2 regions of the Mycobacterium sp. NTMscope_Eco_3 genome follow, and region 2 is predicted to be linked to the other one. Evidence: predicted binding sites of a transcription regulator. Region 2 holds the regulator's gene; the other holds the start of a gene.
The links. The regulator LexA, encoded in region 2, represses DNA repair genes until DNA is damaged. The targets are predictions, from matches to a motif close to CGAACANNTGTTCG.

Region 1 (3,405 bases), 640 kb from region 2:
GTCGGGGTGATTGGGCTCGGAAACAAGGGGACCGGCATGGCGCACCAGCTCCCATCCGCGGGGAGCGGTGATGCGGCCGGCGTGGTTGACGCACAAATCCCAAGAATGGGGTTCCCGAGCGGTCGCCAGCGGGCCGACGACTGCCGTCGAGTCCGAATAGACGAACGTTAGGGTCGCCACGGCATAGTGCGGGCACCCGGGCCGGCAACAGCGACGGGGAACGTTCACGTTCGAAAGGCTATCGTGCACAAACGCCGCCCAAGCGCCGGACACGCGCAACCGGACGGGCGCCGATGTGCAACCGTTACCATCGGCGCGTGGGCGATTCGCGCAGTTCCCCGCGAAGAGATCGGTTTTCGGACGGATCGGCTCCGCGCCGACCGGTCACCCATCGACTCTTCCGCAGGGGTCGCGAGATGCGCGGCCCGCTGCTGCCCCCCAGCGTGCCGGGGTGGCGCAGCCGCGCCGAGCGGTTCGACATGGCGGTGCTGGAGGCCTACGAACCCATCGAGCGGAACTGGCAGGACCGGCTGACCGAGCTCGACGTGGCGGTCGATGAGATTCCGCGGATCGCGGCCAAGGATCCCGAGAGCGTGCAGTGGCCACCCGAGGTGATCGCCGACGGACCGATCCCCCTGGCCAGGTTGATCCCGGCCGGTGTCGACATCCGCGGCAACTCCACGCGGGCGCGAATTGTGCTGTTCCGCAAGCCAATTGAGCGAAGGGCCAAGGACACAGTCGAACTCGGCGACTTGCTGCACGAGATCCTGGTGGCCCAGGTGGCCATCTATCTCGACGTTGAACCGTCGGTCATCGATCCGACGATCGACGACGAATAACTACGGTGCGCGGCGTTTAGATGATGCCGCGCTTGAGGCGGCGGCGCTCGCGTTCGGACAGACCGCCCCAGATGCCGAAGCGCTCGTCATGCTCGAGCGCGTACTCGAGGCACTCGTGGCGCACCTCGCAGCCCAGGCAGATCTTCTTGGCCTCGCGGGTGGACCCACCCTTTTCCGGGAAGAAGGCTTCGGGGTCGGTTTGGGCGCACAGCGCTCGGTCCTGCCATTGGTCGGCGACGGGCGCCGGCAACGGCTCGGGCTCGAATGCGACTGGCGCATCAGGAACCACGGTCAGGTGCGGCCGGGCGGGACGGTCCGGCGCCGAGTCGATCGGGGTGTGCGGCGTGCTCGCCATGGCGCCTCGAAAAGTTTCGTAAGACATACGGTCGTCCGCCTCCTCAGCTTGATTGGAGAGAGAGTGTTTGATTCCCACTGTTCTGATGTACAGACAATTCGAACAAGTGATCGAATCTCGGTCTGCGACACCGGAGTCGGCCGGCCAACCGGGAAATGACACTGATGTGATTAGACACGGGTTGATCTGCCGGGTCAAGCACTTCGGCGAATTTCCATACCATCTCGTGATCGAATTTCGGCGTTTCTGTTGCTTTGGGCCGTCGGCGTGTCGATCACATAGCCCCCAACTTCCCCACAAGTGGTGGGGAAGCCCAACTTTGAGGCAGCCCCGACGGGCCCGCCACCGCGCTGTCGACGGGCAGTACTGTCGTGCTGTGTGAGGCTCAAGTGAAGGTCACCGTTCTGGTCGGTGGGGTTGGTGGCGCCCGCTTCCTGCTGGGGGTTCAACAGTTGTTCGGACTGGGTCAATTTCACACGCTACGGCGCCCAGACACGGAAGCCGGCAGTCACGAGCTGACGGCGATCGTCAACGTTGGCGATGACGCCTGGATCCACGGACTGCGAGTCTGCCCCGATTTGGACACCTGCATGTACACCTTAGGTGGAGGTGTCGACCCGGAGCGAGGGTGGGGGCACCGCGACGAAACCTGGCACGCCAAAGAGGAATTGGCGCGCTACGGGGTGCAGCCGGACTGGTTCGGACTCGGCGACCGCGACTTGGGCACCCACCTGGTGCGCACCCAGATGATCAACGCCGGCTACCCGCTGTCACAGATCACCACGGCGCTGTGCGACCGCTGGCAACCGGGCGCGCGGCTGCTGCCGGTCACCGACGACCGCTGCGAGACGCACGTGGTGATAACCGATCCCGACGACGGCAGCCGGCGGGCCATCCACTTCCAGGAGTGGTGGGTGCGCTACCGCGCCCAGGTGCCCACCCACAGCTTCGCCTTCGTCGGCGCCGAAAAGGCAGCCGCCACAACCGAAGCCACGGCGGCCATCGCCGACGCCGACGTCATCCTGCTGGCCCCGTCGAACCCGGTGGTGAGCGTCGGCGCCATTCTGGCCGTCCCCGGCGTCCGCGGCGCGCTGCGCGCGGCGAAGGCCCCGGTCGTCGGCTACTCGCCGATCATCGGTGGAAAGCCGTTGCGCGGCATGGCCGATGCCTGCCTGTCGGTGATCGGCGTCGAGTCCACCGCCGAGGCCGTCGGCCGCCACTACGGCGCGCGTGGGGGCACCGGCATCCTGGATTGCTGGCTGGTGAGCGAAGGCGACTCAGCCGACATCGACGGCGTGGCGGTGCGCTCGGTGCCGCTGGTGATGACCGACCCCGGGGCGACCGCCGAGATGGTCCGCGCCGGGCTGGAGCTGGCGGGGGTGGCGCCGTGACCCACAACGCTCCACCCGGCGAGCACGGCACCGCCGCCGCGATCGAGATCCTGCCCGTCGCCGGTCTGCCCGAGTTCCGGCCCGGCGACGATCTAGGCGCGGCCGTCGCCGCCGGGGCACCCTGGCTGCGCGACGGCGACGTCGTGGTGGTCACCAGCAAGGCGGTGTCCAAATGCGAGGGCCGGCTGGTGCCGGCGCCCCGCGACCCGGAAGAGCGCGACCGGCTGCGGCGCAAGTTGGTCGACGACGAAGCCGTGCGCGTGCTGGCCCGCAAGGGCAAGACCTTGATCACCGAGAGCCGGATCGGGCTGGTCCAGGCCGCCGCGGGCGTGGACGGCTCCAACGTCGGGCGCGACGAGCTGGCGCTGCTGCCCGTCGACCCGGACGGCAGCGCCGCCACGCTGCGCGCCGCGCTGCGCGAGCGGCTCGGCGTCGAGGTCGCCGTCGTCATCACCGACACGATGGGCCGCGCCTGGCGCAACGGCCAGACCGACGCGGCGGTGGGCGCGGCGGGTCTGGCTGTGCTGCATGGCTATTCGGGGGCGCTCGACCAACACGGCAACGAGTTGCTGGTCACCGAGGTCGCGGTCGCCGACGAGATCGCCGCGGCCGCCGATCTGGTCAAGGGCAAATTGACCGCGATGCCGGTGGCGGTGGTGCGCGGACTGTCCGTGACCGACGACGGCTCGACGGCGCGGCGCCTGCTGCGGCCCGGCACCGAAGACCTGTTCTGGCTCGGCACCGCCGAGGCGATCGACCTGGGCCGCCGCGAAGCGCAGCTGCTGCGCCGATCGGTGCGCCGGTTCGGCGCCGAGCCCGT
Region 2 (3,405 bases):
GTTGGTGTGGGTGCTGTTCGCATGGCGCCGGCGTCGCTCCGGGAGCGAGGATGCCGCCGGCTACGCGCCCGATCACGGCTATGACGCGGCCGACGCGCCCTGGGGGCCGGAGGAACCCGACCTCGCGAGCGAGCATTTCGCGCTCGGCGGGTCGCACGAACCCGAGCGGCCGACGGAGGCCGCGGCCACCGCGCGGGTCAGCTGGCAGCGTCAGGTTCCGACGGAGAGCGAATACGGGCTCGAGGAGGAGGACCCCGACGCGATCGACACCGACTCCATCCCCGTCGTGTCGGAGGAGATGCTGTCGGAGGCCGACTATCCCGACGCCGAAGCCGATTACACCGACTACACCGACGCCGTTCCCGAGGTCGCCGAGTCCGAGACCGCGGATGACGCCGCCTACGTCGACGCCGACTACGCGGACGCCGGCTACGTCGAGGACGAGTACGCAAAGGACGAGTATCCCGACGTCGCCGTTCCGCACACCCCGCCGGACGCCGAGGCCGTGACCGGTGCCCTGGAAACCGCCGGCCCCGAGGATGAGTATCCCGACGTCGCCGTGCTGGATGCGGAAGTCGAACCCGAAGAGGGTGTCACGGCGGAGCCCGACGTGTCCGGGGCCGCCGAGGCCGCGGCCTTCGCCGCCGGCGCGGCGCAGCGATCCGGCGGGCGGCACGCCGCCGCGGACGAGGAAGACGGCGCGGACAACGGGCTGGCGGGCCCGGATGGGCGTCCGACCATCCATCTGCCGCTCGACGACCCGTACCAGGCGCCCGACGGCTACCCGATCAAGGCGAGCGCTCGTTACGGCCTGTATTACACGCCGGGCAGCGACCTGTACCAGGACACGCTCCCCGAGATCTGGTTGTCCAGCGAAGAGGTCGCCTTGGCCAACGGCTTCACCAGGGCCGACTAGCCGCCGGTCGCTAGACCTTGCGGATCACCGTGACGACCTTGCCCAGCACGGACGCGTCGTTGCCCGGGATGGGGTCGAACGCCGGGTTGTGCGGCATCAGCCACACCTGACCGCCGGCGCGTTTGAACGTCTTGACGGTCGCCTCGCCGTCCAGCAACGCCGCGACGATGTCGCCGTTGTCGGCGACGTTCTGCTGGCGCACCACCACCCAGTCGCCGTCACAGATCGCGGCCTCCACCATCGAGTCACCCACCACCTTGAGCAGGAACAGCGTGCCCTCGCCGACCAGCTCACGCGGCAGCGGGAACACGTCTTCGACGGCCTCTTCGGCGAGGATCGGTCCACCGGCGGCGATACGGCCCAGAACCGGGACGAACGTCGGTTCTGGCAACGCATCCGACCCGGCCACCTCGGTGGCGGGCGCCGCCACGTCGTCGTCGGCGCCGCGGACATCGACCGCCCGTGGGCGGTTGGGGTCGCGGCGCAAATACCCCTTGCGTTCCAGCGTGCGCAGCTGGTGGGCCACCGAGGACGTCGACGTCAGCCCGACGGCGTCGCCGATCTCCCGGATGCTCGGGGGATAGCCGCGGCTGGTCACCGAGGCGCGAATGACATTCAAAATGGTCCGCTGCCGTTCGGTCAGCGCGGAATCCACGGAGTGCAGCCGGCCGCCCGCTCCGGCCGGGCCGGTGTCGTTCGGGGAAGTGTCGTTGCTGTCGCCCATGACACTGAATGTAACGGCACCGCCGACAAGAATCAAACATGTGTTCGACTTGCGTGTCGCCCCGGCGCGCCGTGGCCGGAAAGACGCCGCCATCGGCCGAATCACAAATGTGTAACTCTTGCCGAGATCGGGTATTTGTGCCTCGTGACAGTGGTAGAGGCCGACGGAGTTGTCGGTGGCGTGATCTAGCGTTTTGCTCGTGCGACACGCTTCGCTCAAATGTTCGGGTTTCGAACACACGAGCGATTAGAGTCGAACACACGAGCGAGAGCTAGTTGACCGGAGGAACGCAGATGACAATCATCCACACGCTTGCGCCGCGTACCAGCAGTCTTCGGCGCCCGATCAACGGACCGGTGCAGGGCGTTCGGTACGGCAGGGACGGGCTGGCCCGCTCGCGGCGTCCCGCGCCGGCACGGCCGGCGGGCGCGCCGACGCGTTACTACGGCACCGGGGTCGCGATGTCGGTCGCCCCGCACCGCAGGCGCTCCGTCACGTGGCTGACGACGGTCGGTCTGGCATTGGCCGCCGGGGCGATCACCTTGTGGCTGGGTCTCGTCGCGAATGTCGGGCAGGTACTCAACGGTGACTCGACGAATTCGGCCGCGCCCGTACCGAACCGGCTCGCCGTCGTGCGGGTCGACGCGGGGGAGTCGCTGCAGGATGTCGCTCACCGCGTGGCGCCCGACGCGCCGGCCGCCCAGGTGGCCGACCGCATCCGTGAGCTCAACGACCTGAACTCGCCGACGCTGGTTGCGGGCCAAACGCTGATCGCTCCGATCGGCTGACGGCCGTTGTGCGACAACGGGTCCGGCCCGGCACGCGGCCGGCGCGCGTGGCGCGGCCCCGCGGACGGCGGCTCCGTTAGCCGCGCAGGTCAGCGCACAGGTACGCTCAAAGTTCTGCGGTACCCCGTTGTCGGCACGGTGAAGGAGCGGTCATGCACTGTCCCTTCTGCCGCCACCCGGATTCCCGGGTGATCGACTCGCGCGAAACCGACGAGGGGCAGGCGATCCGGCGCCGCCGGTCGTGCCCCGAGTGCGGAAAACGTTTCACCACCGTGGAAACCGCGGTCCTGGCGGTGGTCAAGCGCAGCGGCGTCACCGAGCCCTTCAGCAGGGAAAAGGTCATCAGCGGAGTCCGACGGGCCTGCCAGGGCCGTCAGGTGGATGACGACGCGCTGAATCTGCTGGCCCAGCAGGTCGAAGACACCGTGCGCGCCGTGGCTTCCCCGGAGGTCCCCAGCCACGAGGTCGGCCTGGCCATCCTGGGGCCGTTGCGTGATCTCGACGAGGTGGCGTACTTGCGGTTCGCCTCCGTGTATCGCTCTTTCGAATCCGCGGACGACTTCGAGCGCGAGATCCAGGCGCTTCGTGAGCACCGCGGAGTGGCCACTCCGGGCTGACGGATCTCGCCGGGCGCTCGCTGGGCGGCCCGCTAGGCTCGGTGCATGCCCCCTGAGTTGCATCCCGACCTCGCGGCCCTGGCCCCGCTCCTGGGCACCTGGGTCGGCCAGGGTGCGGGCAAATACCCGACGATCCCGCCGTTCGACTACCTCGAAGAGGTCACGTTCGCCCATGTGGGCAAACCATTTCTGGCCTACGCCCAGAAAACCAAGGCGGTGGCCGACGGCAAGCCGTTACACGCCGAGACGGGATATCTTCGCGTGCCGCAACCGGGCCGCGTCGAACTGGTGCTGGCCCATCCCAGTGGCATCACCGAGATCGAGGTCGGCACCTATTCGGTCACCGGCGACGTCATCGAA

Region 1: a site for LexA is predicted at 1,294-1,307, ahead of cofD (2-phospho-L-lactate transferase). Genes of this name have one in related genera too.

What each region holds. Positions count from the first base shown of each region.
Region 1 covers NZ_CDRJYZ010000001.1:4,218,007-4,221,411, forward strand. The annotation lists gene AC0KTM_RS19405 (DUF3499 domain-containing protein) at 1-228, opposite strand, end outside; gene AC0KTM_RS19410 (metallopeptidase family protein) at 417-839, shown strand; gene AC0KTM_RS19415 (WhiB family transcriptional regulator) at 856-1,194, opposite strand; gene cofD (2-phospho-L-lactate transferase) at 1,584-2,585, shown strand; gene AC0KTM_RS19425 (coenzyme F420-0:L-glutamate ligase) at 2,582-3,405, shown strand, end outside.
Region 2 covers NZ_CDRJYZ010000001.1:3,582,416-3,585,820, reverse strand. The annotation lists gene AC0KTM_RS16350 (LGFP repeat-containing protein) at 1-916, shown strand, start outside; gene lexA (transcriptional repressor LexA) at 927-1,640, opposite strand; gene AC0KTM_RS16340 (LysM peptidoglycan-binding domain-containing protein) at 1,934-2,428, shown strand; gene nrdR (transcriptional regulator NrdR) at 2,581-3,045, shown strand; gene AC0KTM_RS16330 (peroxynitrite isomerase) at 3,091-3,405, shown strand, end outside.